3 regions of the Vibrio sp. C8 genome follow, and region 3 is predicted to be linked to each of the others. Evidence: predicted binding sites of a transcription regulator. Region 3 holds the regulator's gene; each other region holds the start of a gene.

What was found. Region 3 encodes MetJ, which represses methionine synthesis genes. Its sites were predicted from a motif close to TTAGACNTNTANANGTCTAA; they were not measured.
Region 1: the regulator MetJ is predicted to act here: its motif matches at 3,571-3,590, upstream of metN (methionine ABC transporter ATP-binding protein MetN).
Region 2: the regulator MetJ is predicted to act here: its motif matches at 2,569-2,588, upstream of ACRQQK_RS12165 (MetQ/NlpA family ABC transporter substrate-binding protein).

What each region holds. Positions count from the first base shown of each region.
Region 1 is NZ_JBPAOE010000053.1:172,166-178,442, reverse strand. It holds gene treB (PTS trehalose transporter subunit IIBC) at 1-1,122, opposite strand, end outside; gene treR (trehalose operon repressor TreR) at 1,435-2,382, opposite strand; gene ACRQQK_RS21095 (MliC family protein) at 2,462-2,821, opposite strand; gene gmhB (D-glycero-beta-D-manno-heptose 1,7-bisphosphate 7-phosphatase) at 2,916-3,473, opposite strand; gene metN (methionine ABC transporter ATP-binding protein MetN) at 3,741-4,775, shown strand; gene ACRQQK_RS21080 (methionine ABC transporter permease) at 4,765-5,442, shown strand; gene ACRQQK_RS21075 (MetQ/NlpA family lipoprotein) at 5,477-6,277, shown strand, end outside.
Region 2 is NZ_JBPAOE010000022.1:170,858-177,134, forward strand. It holds gene ACRQQK_RS12155 (DNA-3-methyladenine glycosylase I) at 1-586, shown strand, start outside; gene yghU (glutathione-dependent disulfide-bond oxidoreductase) at 668-1,528, opposite strand; gene ACRQQK_RS12165 (MetQ/NlpA family ABC transporter substrate-binding protein) at 1,741-2,544, opposite strand; gene ACRQQK_RS12170 (glutamine amidotransferase) at 2,746-3,462, shown strand; gene ACRQQK_RS12175 (diguanylate cyclase) at 3,532-4,503, shown strand; gene ACRQQK_RS12180 (M14 family metallopeptidase) at 4,593-5,717, opposite strand; gene ACRQQK_RS12185 (LysR family transcriptional regulator) at 5,807-6,277, opposite strand, start outside.
Region 3 is NZ_JBPAOE010000033.1:171,735-178,011, forward strand. It holds gene priA (primosomal protein N') at 1-1,674, opposite strand, end outside; gene rpmE (50S ribosomal protein L31) at 1,921-2,139, shown strand; gene ACRQQK_RS15090 (malic enzyme-like NAD(P)-binding protein) at 2,331-3,608, shown strand; gene metJ (met regulon transcriptional regulator MetJ) at 3,742-4,059, opposite strand; gene ACRQQK_RS15100 (O-succinylhomoserine (thiol)-lyase) at 4,276-5,442, shown strand; gene ACRQQK_RS15105 (bifunctional aspartate kinase/homoserine dehydrogenase II) at 5,442-6,277, shown strand, end outside.

The DNA of each region.
Region 1 (6,277 bases), on a different contig from region 3:
CGCTGGTACAGAAATATCACGCTCGCCATGTTTCTTACTGATCAGAATGATGCCTACAACAGCTGAAGCCTGAGCAATGTTAGAAAGCGCAATTAAAGGCCAAATTGGTGTGCCACCCAACTCTTGCATCAACTGTAAATCGACAGCGTTGGTGGTGTGGTGAATACCAGTGATAACCAGTGGTGCGTACAAGAAACCAAATATCATCGAGCCCAGTACCGCGAAATCACCCGTCATTGCAGCTTTTGCAGCAAAGGCAACGCCATTACCTAATACTCGGCCGAACGGTCCAATTAACGTATGCGCTAAGATAACTGCCAGAATTAATGAAACAAACGGTACAACAACCAGATAAAGATACGCTGGTACCACACGTTTTAGGGTGTTTTCAATAAAGGCAAGCATCACACCAGCCAAGATCGCTGGGATAACCTGTGCCTGATAACCCACTTTTTCAATAACGAATAGGCCAAAATCCCAGACTTCTGGTACTTGCTTACCAATCAAATAAGCATTCATCAGTTGAGGCGAAACCAGAGTCACACCCAAAGTGATACCAAGAATAGGCGTTCCGCCTAGTTTCTTCACTGTAGACCAACACACACCAACCGGTAGGAAGAAGAAAATAGCTTCACCAATCAACCATAAGAATGAGTGTACACTTGCCCAGAACTGACTGATTTCCGTTAAGGTCTGACCGTCGAACATCTTGATGTCGCCAATCACGTTGCGGAAACCTAAAATCAAACCACCGGTAATAATCGCAGGAAGCAACGGTACAAAAATTTCTGCAAGATGGGAGATACCGCGCTCCAAAAGATTCATGTTTTGGCGTGCTGCAAGTTTCGCATCTTCTTTTGAAGCGCCAGATTGTCCAGTGATATCCAAAAGCACTTTAAACACTTGGTCAACTTCAGTGCCGATCACGACTTGGAATTGTCCTGCGTTAGTAAAGCAACCTTTCACTAAACTCAGCGATTCCAAACCTTTCTTATCCGCCTTTTCTGGTTCATTTAATACAAACCGCAAACGTGTTAGGCAGTGGCTAACACTGGCGATGTTTTCAACACCACCAACCAATTCAACAAGACGCTCTACATCTTGTCTCGCTATCTTACTCATACCTTTGTCCACCCTGTTACTTATAGCTTTTATATTAGTCCAATCGACAATGGGAACATTCCCATTAAGTTTTCAGTATAGTGACACATACAAATTAGACTTAAAATGGGAACAGTCCCATAAATTGAGAACGATCACATTAGGCGGTGTTTATTTCAACAAAAAATATGCAAGCTTTTACGTAAAAATCTCGGAACGATCAAAGTAAGAAATGGCAGAAAAGAGAAGTGAACAAAACGAAAACTATTCAAGACGAAAAGCATTCAAGGCGAGAAACGACTTTCTCACCTTGTTGGTTAATGTCGCAGATGCTCAGATGGCAGGAACTTGAGTAAGGTGTACCAGATGTTGTACATCACCGCTCAGATGCGAGATTAACAGGTTCGCGGCCTGTGCTCCGGCTTGCCTATAACCGGGATCAACAGTGTAGACTTTAGGGAACAAGAAGGTTAGCAACTCATTACCACCAACACCTGTCACCACAACATCTTCACGCTGACATTCCTGCAAACGCTTAATCACGCCTAACGCTAGGGTGTCACTGGCACAGACGATGGCTTGAGTATTTTCAAAAAGCACCTGTTCAACCAATTGATAAGCACTTTCGTGTTTCAACTTACCCGTTTGATAACAAGGCGTGATTTGTTGCTCCTGGCACCAATCTATATACGCTTGCAAACGCATTTCGCCAGTTGTGGCATCTTGAGGATCGACGCCGATAAAGCTGACTTGATCTAGCCCTTGCTGCTTAACGTAATCCAACGCCTGATTGATGATACCGATATTATCGTAGTTAATTGAAGAAACTTGCTCTGAATGAGTGGCTATCACCACCGATTTAAGCTGCCAAGGTACCAAAGCTTGCGCATCTAAATCCGTAAAGCCAAAAATGATCACTCCGTCCACATTGCGCTTTAACAATACGTCCAAATGTTCATTGGTTTTCTGTCGGTCAAACTGACTTTCCATGATCACAACGTCATAACCATGAGCGTAAAAGATCTCAAGCATGCTGCTGACAGAACGATTTTCAGAAGGCGAATCAAGGCGAGAAATAATCACACCGATAACTTTCTGGCTGCCGCCGCGCATCGACTGCGCCGATTTAGAAGGAACATACCCTGATTCAGCAATGACGCGCTCAACCTTTTCTCGAGTTTCAGGCTTCACTTTTGGATCATTGGTAAGTACCCGAGAAACGGTAGATTTACCGACTCCGGAAATTTTTGCGATATCAAGGATAGTGAGTTTTTTGCTCATGAAATACGGTCTGCAAGGTGATAAAAGCGGTGGAAATCCACCGCACTACTTCTGCTCAAGGCCATATATAAGCAAAATTTCACTCAATCCGGCAAGTTTTATAAATAATACCTTTGACTTCTAACCTAGCATCCTCACCTTTCGTGAACAAGGTAACAGGATTCACCACCGCAGACGTGTGGTCATCCAAGATGTATTTTGCTCCAGAGCCAGAAGGAATACGGACCAAGCGATACAGACTTTCCGAGGTTCTTAAAACTGCATTTTCTGCTGATACATAAGCAACATCAAATTGCTTCTCATCATCACAGACGTAATGTTGAAAATCACTGTCCCTAACTTTAAGCCCATCAACTTCGGTTGAGTTTGAACACGCTGTTAATGCAGTCAAGGGTAGCGCCATCAAGCAGAATGCGAATACGATATCGTTTCTATTCATGATGATTCTCTCTTCAAATAATAAAAAGGCCGCCTAAGCGACCTCTTAATACCAACCCCAGCAATGTATCAACTACCGATTACTAGTAATAGTATTAATTACGCTCTTTTAAATAGTTAGGCACTTCGCGCAAACTGTCCAGTACAACAGTGGCTAAACTCTCACCTTTTTCTGTCACAGGCTTGCCTGTACGTACTAAGATCTTTGTTCCGACTCCGGCAGCTTCTGCAGCCATCATGTCTTCCGCTTTGTCACCCACCATCACAGAGTTCGTCATATCGATCTTCAGGAAGTCTCGTGCTGAGATAAACATACCCGGCTTCGGCTTACGACAATCACAATCTTCTTTATACTTGCCTACACCATGCTCAGGATGATGTGGACAGTAGTAGATACCATCAAGCTCAACGCCGTTATCAACGAAATTCCAGTCCATCCACTGTGTTAATGACAGAAAACGATCTTCACTGAACATTCCACGAGCAATCCCCGACTGGTTGGTTACCAATACAAGTAGATAGCCCATTTCTTGCAGTTTTTTCGCGGCGTCAAACACACCGTCGATAAACTCAAAATCATGTTCATCACTTACATAGCCATGATCGACATTGATTACGCCGTCACGGTCTAAAAACACAGCTGGTTTCGCCAAAACATTCATCTCTTAAAAGTCAAACTATACGAATTATTGCACGCTTTATTTCTTTCATCACTATCTAATTACTTAACAGTATCACTCAAACAACCATTTAGACGTCTAGACGTAAAAATATCTATTGACTTGAACTTAGTTAAGCCATAGCATCCTCTACCAAGTTAGAACGAGTTAAATATTTTATTCTGTTGTTGCTACTTTTTTAGTAATACTAAGGTAACTCGTTACAAAACAACCAAGATTTATCCCTGCGCAGGTTTTTCAATGATTGAGATTAGTCACGTCAACAAGGTGTTTTATCAAGGCACGAAAGAAATCAATGCTTTAAAAGACATCAACCTTAACATCCAACAAGGCACGATCTTTGGTGTTATTGGCTCATCAGGTGCTGGTAAAAGTACGCTGATTCGTTGTGTGAACATGTTAGAACGCCCAACTAACGGTAGCGTTATTGTTGATGGTGTTGACCTTACTAAGCTGAGCTCGAAACAATTGAGCGAAGCACGCCGTAACATCGGTATGATTTTCCAGCATTTTAATCTACTTTCTTCACGTACAGTGTTTGAAAACGTAGCTCTGCCATTAGAGCTTGCAGGTAAAAGTGTTAGTCATATTGAGAAGAAAGTTTCTGAACTTCTTCAATTGGTTGGTTTATCAGAGAAACGTGACACTTACCCATCAAATCTAAGTGGTGGTCAAAAGCAACGTGTTGCGATAGCTCGCGCTCTGGCATCTGATCCAAAAGTATTGCTGTGTGACGAAGCAACCAGTGCTCTCGACCCTGCGACTACGCAGTCGATTCTTGAGCTTTTGAAAGAGATTAACCGTAAGTTAAACATCACTATCTTGTTGATTACGCACGAGATGGATGTAGTAAAAAGTATATGTCATGAAGTGGCTATCATCGGTGACGGTGAATTAGTAGAGAAAGGTTCTGTAGGCGATATTTTTGCCCATCCAAAAACAGAACTTGCTCATCAGTTCATTCGTTCAACACTGGATTTATCGATTCCTGATGATTACCAAGTACGTTTGCAGCCAACACGAGTGCAAGGCAGTTACCCATTGGTTCGTTTGGAATTTACCGGCGCAACTGTTGATGCACCGCTGATGTCGCAAATTTCGCGCAAATTCAACATTGATGTCAGCATCCTGAGTTCAGATCTTGATTACGCTGGCGGTGTGAAGTTCGGCATGATGGTAGCGGAAATTTTCGGTGATGAAGAAAATGATAATGCTGCAATTCAATTCCTTCGTGACAATAAAGTAAAAGTAGAGGTGCTTGGTTATGTCCTTTAATACCATTGCTAACTGGTTATCACTAAACGGTGACCTGCTTTTAACAGCAACTTGGCAGACGTTGTATATGGTAGCTGTTGCTGGCGTTATTGGCTTCGCGCTGGGTATTCCACTAGGCGTTATTCTGCACACGACTAAAAAAGGTGGTTTGCTAGAAAACACCAAATTAAACGGCATCCTTGGCGCAATCGTCAACATTGGCCGTTCAGTACCATTTCTTGTATTGATGGTGGCAATTATCCCAGTAACTAAATTGCTTGTGGGTACGTTCATTGGCACAACAGCAGCAATCGTACCTTTAACTATCGGCGCAATTCCGTTTGTTGCTCGCTTAATTGAAGGGGCACTGTTGGAAGTTCCAACTGGTCTTGTTGAAGCTGCACAATCTATGGGCGCAACACCAATGCAAATTATTCGCAAAGTACTGTTACCAGAAGCAATGCCGACCATTCTTAACTCTGTCACGATCACGCTGGTTACTCTTGTGAGCTACTCAGCGATGGCTGGAACAGTGGGTGGCGGTGGTCTAGGTGATGTGGCTATTCGTTACGGCTTCCACCGTTACGATGTGGTGATAATGGCAGTAACCGTTGTCATGCTTATTGTTCTAGTACAAATAATTCAATCAATCGGTGATGCATTCGTACGCCGTGTTGATCACAGATAAAAACGATACAAGAATTTCTAACAAGGAGATTACCATGAAATTCAATCTTAAAAGTTTACTGACCATTGCTGCTGCTGCATCTGCGCTTGTACTAGCTGGCTGTGGTGATAAAGAAGCAGATACCAGCAAAGTAAAAGTCGGTGTTATTGCCGGTGCTGAAGCTCAAGTAGCAGAAGTAGCAGCGAAAATTGCGAAAGACAAATATAACCTAGATGTTGAACTTGTAACTTTCACTGACTACGTTACGCCAAACGCAGCGCTTGATGACGGTTCAATCGATGCAAACGCATTCCAACACAAGCCATACTTGGATCAACAAATTGCTGACCGTGGCTACAAACTGGCTATTGCAGGTAATACCTTTGTTTACCCAATCGCTGGCTACTCTAAGCAAGTAAAATCTGTTGATGAGATCCAAGACGGTGACCGTATTGCAGTACCAAACGATCCGACTAACCTAGGTCGCTCTCTGCTACTTCTTGAGCAACAAGGTCTGATCAAACTACGTGAAGACGTAGGTCTGCTGGCTACTGTTCGTGATATCGTAGAAAACCCTAAAAACATCAAGATTGTTGAACTAGACGCAGCTCAACTTCCACGTTCTCTTGATGACGTTGCGCTTTCTATCATCAACACGACTTACGCAAGCTCTATCAATCTGACTCCTGAGAAAGATGGTATCTTCGTAGAAAACAAAGAATCACCATACGTGAACCTGCTTGTTGCTCGTGAAGACAACGTAAACGCTGAAAACGTACAAACGTTCCTAAAAGCGTACCAAACAGATGAAGTAGCAAAAGCTGCATCTGACATCTTCCAAGGTGGCGCGGTTAAA
Region 2 (6,277 bases), on a different contig from region 3:
TGAGCTTGCTGCGATACCTGAAGACCGTTGGTTATCTGCGTTCAGCATGAAAGTGTTTCAATCGGGTATCTCTTGGGATGTAGTGAGAAAGAAATGGCCAAACTTCGAAGAGCTTTTCTTCGGCTTCAAAATTGAGCCTCTGCTAATGCTGTCTGACGAAGTGTGGGAAGAAAAAGCGCAAGACCCACGCATCATCCGCCATTTAATCAAAGTCATGTCGATTCCGCGCAATGCCCGTATGATTTATGAAGCCAGAGCCGAACACGGTTCTTTCAGTGAAATGGTGGCAAACTGGCCGTTAGACAACATTACCGGCCTTTGGGAACACATTAAAAAACACGGTGACCGCCTAGGTGGTAACACGGGGCCATACACGCTACGTACTATGGGGGCGGATACTTTTATCTTCTCTACCGATGTTGAAGCATACCTTCGTAACACTGGCGTTATTGATAGCGCGAAGACAACCAAACGAGCCATGGCCGCAGCCAATCAAGCATTCTGCCAATGGCGTGAAGAGTCCGGACGTAGCCTGAGCGAAATAAGTCAGATCATCGCTTATAGCACTGGTGATAACCGAATCTAACGTGATTTATACACACAGTAATCATGCAAAAAAGGGAGAGTCTCCAAAGACTCTCCCTTTTGTTTATCAACACTGAAATAATTATTTAGGTTGCTTACTCAATACCGCGTCAATGTCTGCGGCGCTGTGGCGCTCTTCGACTTGCTCCCACTCTTCACCAAAAGTACGGTTTACAATTCGACCACGTTGAACCGCAGGACGTTCTAACATCATTTTCGCCCAACGCTGAACGTGCTTGTAAGACTCAACATCCAAGAACTCACCAGCATTGTATGCTTTGCCTAGTACAAGGTTACCGTACCAAGGCCAGATAGCGATATCTGCAATACTGATTTCTTCACCAGCAATAAAAGTATGCTTAGCCAGTTGCTTATCAAGAACGTCAAGCTGACGCTTTGTTTCCATTGCAAAACGGTTAATTGGATATTCAAATTTCTCTGGCGCGTAAGCGTAGAAGTGGCCAAAGCCACCACCAAGATAAGGTGCAGAACCTTGAAGCCAGAATAACCAGTTCATTACTTCAGCACGTGCAGCTCCTTCTTTAGGAAGGAAATGACCAAACTTCTCTGCCAGATAAAACAAAATATTACCAGATTCGAATACGTTTACAGGTTCACCACCTGAACGGTCAACCATTGCTGGAATTTTCGAGTTCGGGTTTACTGCAACAAAGCCAGAACTGAACTGGTCACTGTCTCCAATGCGAATCAAAAACGCATCATATTCTGCTTCTGTCACGCCCAGAGTAAGCAGCTCTTCAAGCATGATAGTCACTTTCTGACCATTTGGCGTACCCATTGAGTAAAGCTGGATTGGGTGAGAGCCCACTGGAAGTTCTCTTTCAAAACGAGCACCTGAATCCGGTCGGTTGATGCTCGCCCATTGACCACCATTCTCGCTGTCCATTGTCCAGACTTTTGGTGGGATATATTCACTTGCCATGGTTGATCCTTCTCTTGGTTTACGTATTCGATATTCGATTTACGACTCCTTAAGATATAGGGGCTAATTATTGCAGATAAAGTCTTTTGTGAATTTTTAGTTATAACAATAAATTCTTGCAAGGGAGAAGAAATTATATAGAGAGGGAGGAACAATCAAAGCGGAGATTTGAGTTCCCGCAGTAACAGATGCTACTACGGGAATCAGAGCAATTAGAACGCTGGCTCAATCGTGCCATTAAAGGTTTGTTGCATGTAGTCACGAATCGCCTGTGATTGGTAGATCTCTACGAATTTCTTGTACGCTTCGTTATCTTTGTCTTTCTCACGACTTGCAATCACCATGACCGCAAGAGGAGCTTGTTTCGATTCTAGGTAGATACCCTGTTTCTTAGGATCCAAACCCGCAGACATTACGTAGTTCATCGTGATAGCCGCAGCATCAACGTCATCCAAAGTACGTGGAAGTTGCGCCGCATCCACTTCCAAGAACTCGAAGTCTTTCGGATTTTCAACGATATCGTTTAGCGTCGCTTTAAAGCCTGCATCCGCTTTCAAGGTAATCAAACCAGCCTCAGCAAACAGCAGTAAGCCACGACCACCGTTGGTCGGATCATTTGGAATGGCAATACGCGCATTCTCTGGCAACTCTTCTAACGATTTGTATTTATTAGAGTAAATACCCATCCGCATTAAGATAGATTCGCCAATAGATACAAGGTGTGAACCTTGGCTATTGTTGTAATTGTTTAGGAAAGGAAGATGCTGATAGCTGTTCAAATCAATACTGCCATCTTCCAACGCCGCGTTTGGCGTAATGTAGTCAGAGAACTCGACTACTTTCACTTTTAAACCCTGTTTAGCTGCCTCTTTTGCAACAGCTTCTACTACCTGTGCATGAGGGCCAACTGTTGCACCAACAGAGATTTCATCACTCTCTTTCTGACCACAAGCGGTTAAGCCGAAAACCAACGATGCCACTAAGCCCAACTGAGAGAGTTTTTTATATCCGTTCATTTTATTTATTCCTTACCCAAACATAGAGACGTATAGCCGTCTAAACAGCTATATTATCGATGACGAAGTAATATGCAACTAAAAATTTGCTATAAGATAGTTCCCGCGGTCCTTTTCTTAAAGCGCAACAAATAGCGATTGAACTCACATTTCGTTTTCACTAAATTAGCCAAAGTAGCAGGAAGTCAGAAAAAGGAATTTATGAAAACGTTACTGATAATTAATGTTGGTCAGGCTCCTGAACAACAACTCAAGAAATACGGCGATTTTGAGCTCTGGGCAAAAAGATCCATCAGTGAGGTCAATGTCCCTGTGACCTTCCTAGATGGAACTCGCAACGCTTTACCTGCATATGATTCTTTGGCAGGTGTCATCATCATGGGTTCACTTTCTATGGTGACGGACAAGACCGATTGGATGCTGAAATTATCAAACGACATCGTTGCCCTCACTGAAAAGAGAATTCCTCTTCTTGGTATTTGCTTTGGTCACCAACTAATAGCCCAGGCTCTTGGTGGTGCTGTGGGTTATAACCCGAAAGGTCTGGAAATTGGAACGGTAGAGTTGGAGCGTTTACCGAGCGCAAGTAATGATCCATTGTTTGAGTCACTCCCAGCAAGCTTTGCAGCTCAAACAGTGCATTTCCAATCGGTTCAACAACTACCACCAAATGCGGTTTGCCTCGCAAAAAGTGAACTTGATGACCATCATGCCTTCCGTGCCGGAAGCTGCACTTGGGGCGTTCAATTCCATCCAGAATTTACCAGCGACATCATGCGAGACTCGTTAGAGGGCTTAAAAGAAGCGATTGCCGATAGCTACACAAGCAAGCTCGAACAGGTCGCTGAAACAGAACAGGCGAAACAAATTCTAGTAAGATTCGCCAGTATGTGTAAATCACGTATGGATCACCCTTAGACTTTAAAAACATGAGCTAAAATATCAACAGTTGAGCCAATTTTGTTATGAATGTGAGTGGTTCAGCTTATGATTAGGCCTATTGGAAAGGGTTGGAACTACGTGAAAGTAGAACATACGGATAGACAGTGTTATGAATGCGAAGAATACGCTGCGGTAATTTCAGCTCTGCCTGATTTGGTTTTTGTTCTCACTGAATCTGGTCGCTATGCGGCGATATTTGGTGGTGAAAACTCCGAACTTTACCATGACGGCTCATCTTTAAAGGGGCTAACCCTCGACAATGTTCTTCCAGCAGAAAAGGCAGCTTGGTTTAAAGATCGAATTAAAGAAACGCTTGATTGCGATTGCGTCAAAGTTTTTGAATATTCATTATCAGCAGATGATGTAGATACGGTCGATGAAGCAAGTGGCCCGATTGGGGAACTGCGTTTTGAAGGACGCGTCAGCCCTCTAAAATCATTACGCTATGGTGAAAGAGCTGTAGTGTGGGTAGCTCGCAATATTACCGCTCGATACCATATTGAGCAGCAATTGCTCTATCAATCTGAAGTGGATGATTTATCCAAAACACTCAATCGAAGAAAGCTGTTTGAAACGCTTAACGACGCATTTTATGCCTTCAAGCGTTACCATGAAAACTACTGCTTCCTTGTGGTTGATATTGATAATTTCAAACGGATTAATGACTCCTACGGGCACAGCCTAGGTGATGAAGCGATCCGCAAAGTCGCGGAGATATGCAAACTCAAAGTGCGTAAAACTGACGCTATTGGACGGCTTGGCGGCGATGAGTTTGGTATTATTCTCAAGCATACTGACGAGATTTCTCCCGTCGCGTTTGCAGAGAGGTTGGTAGATGCGGTATCCAACACACTCTTACACGAAGAGCTTTCCGATACGCGAGTCTCCATTAGTATCGGCTTAAGTTATTTCACTGAAAGTGATGCCGGGATGGAAGACATATACCATCGCGCTGACCTCGCACTATACGACGCAAAGCGCCGAGGAAAAAATCGAGTATCTTGTAAAATAAATTAATTAGCTTAATCCTACGTCTGCATTTCCACCAAATACAACAAAGGCACGTCAGAGTACTGACGTGCCTTTTATCGATTACGGTTTGTACCTTACAAGTGGTCAATTACCGCAGGAATAGCGGCCAGTACATCTTGACCAAAGGCCACACTGCGCTCAGGAGACCAGCCATAAAGCTCATCAGGATGGCAGTTATGATCTTTGAACGGCATCTCTAAGGTGTAAGACAGACACTTAAATTCTTCGGCAACCCAGTTCGAACCAACGGTCAGATTTGCTTTACCCGGTTCATCTTTATCGTAACCAAATTCATCCTGAAACTCTGGTGTAATAAAGGTTAATGCTTGCTTAAACAGAGCTTCAAGGTTAGCCATTTTCTCGTTGTAACTTGGAACACCTTCTGCACCAGCCACAAAGTTATAAGGGATTGCTTCATCACCGTGAATATCGAGGAACAGATCAACACCCGTTTCTATCATTCGCTGACGAACGTAGTAAACCTCAGGGCTTTTCTCTAATGACGGTGATTGCCATTCACGGTTAAGGTTGATACCAATCGCGTTAGTTCTCAGGTGACCACGAACGCTGCCATCTGGGTTCATGTTTGGCACAATGTAGAACACCGCTTTTTCAAGCAGAGCATTCGCTACTGTGTCAGTGTTATCGAGTAAGCGCTGCAGCAAACCTTCCACAAACCATTCAGCCATGGTTTCACCCGGATGCTGACGTGCAGTAATCCAGATATTTTTCTTCTCAGCACTTGGCTCACCAATCGTTAACAGACTGATGTCACGGCTATCCAGTGTTTGACCTAGCGTTTGAAGTTTGGTTTGTGGGTGCATTTGAGCTTGATGCAACAAGTCCAAATGACGCTCATAACTGTACGGCGCAAAATAGGCGAAGTAGATCGAATCGTACTCTGGCAGAATCGAGAAACTCAGGTTGTCGCCGTCATAAGAAGCTGGCACACGGAACCACTCTTCACGATCGTAAGAAGCCACCACATCGTAACCGTCCCAACCTTCTGGATAAGCCGATTTTGCTAGATTCGTTATGCGGAACTTGTGTTCTGTGTTGGCTTCACTTTCTACTCGAAAGAAAAACCATTGAGCAATTTCAGTCTCGTTATCACGTTTGATCGACAATTGAATATCTTCACGATTTTCAGCGTTGATAACTTCAATGTTGCCCGCGTCAAAATTACTAAATATTTTCATAAAGTCACTATATTGCTCTGTGTCTTGGTTGTTCGGTGTTTTATCTAATTTATCAATATAAACCATCAGTTAAAAGAATGTTCTAAAGATTACAACTTTGTATCTGGTTCATTGCGGCTAAATCGCTCAAATAGCAGGGTTAACCAGTCAATAAACTCTCTTATTCTTCTTGGCTGTTGATGGCGAGACTCATAGAGCACCGACATTGGCATCGGCATACAAACATAATCACTCAGTACTTCAATCAACGCCTCTTTGGCGATTTGCTCCTGAACTCCCCACTTAGGTAATTGGATAATACCTAAACCATTAAGACACGCAGACAGATAGGCATCTGTTGTACTGACCGAGATAAGGCTCTTGGTTGACACAAAATGCGTTTTGTTATTTTTGACGTACTCAAAACCAGTCTGTTGTGCACTCTGCTCAGGTGCGTAATCCACCACAAAATGCTGATCAAGCTGGTTCAATTGAGTTGGCAATCCATATCTCTCAACATAACTTGGACTAACACAGTTAATCATTTCAATGTCGCCCAAATGCCGCGCAATCAAATTGCT
Region 3 (6,277 bases):
ATCCAGCAACGCAACCAAAGTAACATCCGGAAAGTGATGACCTTTCGCCAGCATTTGAGTGCCGATTAAAATTTTATACTCACCTTTACGTATCGACTGTAATGCCGACTCTAAACTGCCCTTGCGACGAGTACTATCTCGGTCAATGCGAATGGTTTTGTAATCAGGAAATAGCTCAGCCAGTTGCTTCTCTAACTGCTCAGTACCGACCCCGACGGTTACTAACTGGGTTGAACCACAACTCTGACACTGATGCACAACAGGTCGCTGTGAACCGCAATGGTGACAACGCATTTCATTGCTGTACTGATGGAAGGTGTAATAAGCGTCACAACGCTGACAATCTGCAATCCAGCCGCATTCGTGACACATCAAAGCTGGGGAGAAACCGCGACGATTGAGAAAAAGCAGAACTTGGTTACCCGATGACAAATGACGGCGCATATCAGCAATCAAAGGGGCAGATAAACCACTTTCAAGATATAAACCTTTTACATCCAGCACACGGTTACGAGTAGGTACAGCCACACCCGCACGTTCAGTCAATTGCAAATGATGATATTTACCCGTTAACGCATTGTGTAACGTTTCTAACGCTGGCGTTGCAGAGCCTAATACTATCGGAATTTGTTCTTGGTTGGCTCGCATCACTGCGACATCGCGAGCGTGGTAACGGAGACTATCCTGTTGCTTATACGAACTGTCATGCTCTTCATCGACAATGATAATGCCAAGTGAAGCAAACGGCGTTAACAGCGCTGAGCGTGTACCAATCACAATGCCTGCGACCTTATCCCGCGCCGACAACCACGCATTCAAGCGTTCAGTATCATTGAGGCCAGAATGAATAACTTCCACAGGCACATTAAAACGTTTTCTAAAACGATTGATAGTTTGTGGCGTTAAACCGATCTCCGGCACAAGTACTAGAGCCTGCTTCCCTTGTGCCAGTGCGGGCTTGATCAGATTGAGGTAAACCTCTGTTTTACCAGAGCCAGTAACCCCTTCCAAAAGATAACAACCGAAACCTTTGTTGCTGTTGACCGATGCAATCGCGATAGCTTGTTCTTGATTTAATTTAGGTTTTTCAACATCCGCTTCAATCTGATTAGGCCATGCTTTGAATTGTGGCTTTTTCTCACTAACCTCTATCCAACCTTTTTCTTGCAATGTTTTTAGCGTGGCTGCACTGACCTCTTCTTCCAACAGTGAAGAGTGAGACACAGGACCAGACGCTAGAAGGTTAATCACCTGAGCCTGTTTGAAGGCTCGACCAAAGCCTTGCATCATCTTGTCTCGGCCACTTGAGGTTATCTGCCACTCTTTACAACTGGCAAAATCTGCAGGCTTCCCTTTTCGCAACGCACTTGGCATTGCATTAGTAAGAGTATCGCCCAAGGGGAATTGATAGAACTGACTACACCACTTCAAAAGTGAATAGAGTTTGTCTGACCAAAGTGGTTGAGAATCTAAAACTTCTTTGATCGATTTTAGCTGTTCTACTGAAAACTGTGACTCCTGAGCAAATTCAGTCACAACCCCTACCAGCGTCTGACGACCGAAAGGCACAGATACCCGCCCGCCAATAATTGGAAACAGATGACTTGGAATGAGGTAGTCAAACTGTTTGTCTAGCGGTACAGGTAGTGCAACACGAGCTATCGTTGGGCGCATAATTACTTTAGAGGGCAAAAATCAGAGAAAATACAGTCTACTGGATGATGCCATTAAATTCGAGCAACTAAAGTGGCGAAAATAACAGCGAAAGCAGTTGATCAGTCACTCAGGATTCATTAATATATCGCGCCTTGATGAGACGCTTGTAAGAACGCTCTTCAAGTGTCAGCAATTATCTATTAATTTACGTGTGGTGTCCGGCATAGATTCGGATAGCGACACGGCCTAATTTGAGGTTATCCCATGAAAACTGGTATCCACCCAGAATACAAAGAAATTAACGCAACTTGCTCTTGTGGCAACTCTTTCGTTTTCAACTCTACTCTAGCTAAAGATTCTCTTCACCTAGACGTATGTGACAAGTGCCACCCATTCTACACTGGTAAGCAACGTAACGTTGATACTGGTGGTCGTATCGATCGCTTCAACAAGCGTTTCGGCACTCTATCAAGCAAGAAGTAATTTTACTTTACGCGAAGATTCGAAAAGGACGCTACGGCGTCCTTTTTAGTTTTTGCTTTCTCAAACCAGACACATGTCGAACTCAATAATCTGGTCTTAGGAGCTATATTTCTCACTTATCACAACTATGAAGATCCATTGACATACTCTAGAATGAGTGGCCTTAACAAAAACAATAAGGCTCCACCCCAATGTCCAATAATGATCGCCATGAACTCAACGAGGAAGAAGCTTTTCGTCAACAAGCTCTCGACTACCACGCTCTACCGACTCCTGGCAAAATTGCCATCGCCATCACAAAACCCGCAGATTCCGCAAAAGACTTAGCACTGGCATACAGCCCTGGTGTTGCAGAACCTGTTCGCGAAATCGCACAGAACGTTGATAATGTTTATAAATATACGGCTAAAGGCAATACTGTTGCGGTTATTTCTAACGGTACCGCCATTCTTGGTTTAGGTAACCTTGGACCTATGGCTTCAAAGCCGGTTATGGAAGGTAAAGCTTTACTGTTTAAGCGTTTTGCAAACCTAGATTCTATCGACATCCAAGTAAAACACCGCACTATCGATGAGTTTGTTGACACTGTAGCCAACATCGCCGATACCTTTGGCGGCATCAACCTAGAAGATATTAAGGCACCCGATTGTTTTGAAATTGAACGTCGTCTGATTGAACGTTGCGATGTGCCTGTTTTCCACGATGATCAACACGGTACTGCGATTGTGACCGCTGCAGGCATGCTTAACGCAATTGAACTGCAAGGCAAAGAGCTCAGTGAATGTACTATCGTATGTTTAGGTGCTGGCGCTGCTGCTGTCGCGTGTATGGAGCTACTGATTAAATGCGGTGCAATGCGTGAGAAAATCTACATGCTTGACCGCAAAGGTGTGATCCACACTCGTCGCGATGACATCAATGAATACAAACAGTTATTTGCGAACAATACAGACAAACGCACGCTTGAAGATGTGATTAAAGGCGCTGATCTGTTCTTAGGCGTTTCAGGTCCTAACCTGCTAACAGCCGACGAATTGAAACTAATGGCAGACAAGCCTGTAGTGTTTGCTTGTTCAAACCCAGATCCAGAAATCAAACCAGCGCTAGCTCATGCTGTGCGTGATGATTTAATCATGGGTACAGGCCGCAGCGACTATCCAAACCAAGTCAACAACGTGCTTTGTTTCCCATTTATTTTCCGTGGTGCATTAGACGTGCGCGCGAAAGTGATTAACGATGAAATGAAGTTGGCGGCGGTTGCGGCAATTCGTGAGTTAGCGAAAGAGCCAGTACCAGCAGAAGTATTGAAGGCTGCGGGCGTAGACTCACTCGCCTTCGGCAAAGAATACATCATCCCGAAACCGATGGATCCTCGTTTGCTGCCACGCGTTGCCAAAGCAGTCGCTCAGGCGGCTATTGATTCTGGTGTTGCACGTATTGAGATGCCAGAAAACTACATGGCGAATTAATATTAAGCCTAATGGTTCAATTATTCGCGAATGCAACTTGCTAACGCATAGCATCAAAAAAGCCCTGAATCGTTTCAGGGCTTTTTTATATTTATCTGCACAATTGGGCGTCAAAACAGATTATCGGCAACAATTAGTCGTCGTAAGCCTCGAATTCGATGCCCATTTCCGTCATTAACGCTTTCACTTCAGCTGGAATATCATCCGGACGGTCTTTACGTAGGTCTTCATCTGTTGGCAGCGGCTGACCAGTATACGCATGCAAAAACGCCTCACATAAAAGCTCACTGTTGGTCGCATGACGCAGGTTATTGATCTGGCGGCGAGTACGCTCATCTGTGAGAATTTTCAATACCTTAAGAGGGATTGATACGGTGATTTTTTTCACCTGCTCACTTTTTTTCCCATGCTCTGCATAGGGGCTTATATATTCACCGTTCCAGTCTGCCATTGCGCACCTTCATTGTTCGAATTCGAGTAATAATTCCAAAGGCTAGATTTTAGCGGGATTTACCGCCATAAGCAAAGACATATAGACGTCTAGAAGTGTTGACGTCTCAAGTTTAGATAAGTAAAGTATGATGCAATTCCCCCAATATAGACGAACACATGTATTCTTACTGTGAATTTGGATGTCTATTTAAGAGTCTCAGGAAAGGAAACACTCATGACCAAACGCAAACCAGCAACAATCGCAGTTCGTACCGGAATTGAATCAGATACTCAATTCCATGCCGTCGTCCCACCCATTTATTTATCGACTAACTACGGCTTTCCTGCGTTTGGTGAAGTTCCACAATACGACTATACCCGCTCTGGTAACCCTAACAGAGGTCTACTGGAAAAAGCACTCTACGAATTAGAGGGTGGTGAAGGAGCAGTAGTAACCAACTGCGGCACTTCAGCTTTAAACCTGCTTGCGTCTACGTTTCTTGGCCCAAACGACTTAATTATTGCTCCTCATGATTGCTACGGCGGAACTTACCGTTTATTCAACACCCGTTCCAATAAAGGCGATTTCAAAGTTCAGTTTGTCGATCAATCGGATCAACAAGCACTTGCTAAAGCTCTGGCTAAGAAACCAAAACTGGTGTTGTTAGAAACACCTTCTAATCCACTAGTGCGAGTGGTTGATATCGAAAAAATCTGCCAGCAAACAAAAGCGGTTGGTGCTTTAGTGGCGGTCGACAATACTTTCTTAACCCCTATATACCAACAACCTCTAACACTGGGTGCTGATTTTGTCATTCACTCAACAACTAAATTTATCAATGGTCACTCAGATGTGATTGGTGGCGTGGTGATCACCAAAACCAAAGTTCATGCTGAAGAACTCGCTTGGTGGGGGAATTGTATTGGCGCAACGGGCACGCCATTTGACAGCTATATGACGCTACGTGGTATTCGCACCCTAGGTGCACGCATGCGTGTGCATGAGGAAAGTTCTCTGCAAATTTTGGACTATTTGAAATCTCAATCATTGATCAAAACCATATATCACCCTAGCCTACCAGAGCACCCAGGGCATGAAATTGCTAAGAAGCAGCAGCTTGGTTTTGGTTCAATGCTCAGTTTTGAATTTGCGGGTAGCTACGATCAACTAAAATTCTTTGTGGGCGAATTAAAACTCTTCTCACTCGCTGAATCTCTTGGTGGTGTGGAAAGTTTAATTTGTCACCCAGCGAGTATGACTCATCGTGCTATGGGCGAGACTGCTCTTGCTGAAGCAGGTATTTCTCATCTGTTATTACGTTTATCGGTTGGCTTAGAAGATACGTCCGATCTCATCGCAGACTTGGATCAGGCCTTTACCAAAGCTAAGGAGAAATTTTAATGACGGTTTTACGCCAACTACATAAATTTGGTGGTAGTAGCTTAGCAGATCCTGAATGTTATTTACGTGTAGCGAACATTCTTAAAGAGTACTCACAGCCTGAAGATTTAGTGGTTGTCTCAGCAGCAGGCAAAACAACCAACCGCTTGATTGCATTTTTAGAAGCATTGAACAAAGACGGCCGTGTTGCCCATGAAACTTTGCAGTCACTACGTCAGTTCCAATGCAAACTGGTTGAAGACTTACTACAAGGTGAAGTCGCAGATAACTTATTGACGCAAGTGAATGGTGAATTCATTCGCTTGGGTGAATTGACCGCTCCATTGACGAAAGCGGAGCAAGCTGCTGTTCTCGGCCACGGTGAAGTATGGTCTGCTCGTCTGTTAGCAGCGTTACTCAACCAAAACAGCTTACCTGCGGTTTCTCAAGATGCACGTGAATTTCTTCGCGCAGAAACAGGTACGCAACCAGAAGTGGATCGCTCACACTCTTATCCTCTTCTTAAGAAAGTACTGGCGCAGCATGCACATCACCGTATCGTGATTACCGGTTTTATGGCACAGAATGACAATGGCGATACTGTACTGCTTGGACGTAATGGCTCTGACTACTCAGCAACCGTTATTGGTGCTTTAGCCGATGTTTCTCGTGTCACAATTTGGAGTGACGTTGCTGGTGTTTATAGCGCAGACCCTCGCATCGTCGCTAATGCTTGTCTGCTACCTCTGCTGCGTTTAGATGAAGCGAATGAACTGGCTCGCCTTGCCGCTCCAGTGCTGCATAGCCGCACACTACAACCTGTGGCTCAAAGTGCAATGGAACTTCAACTGCGCTG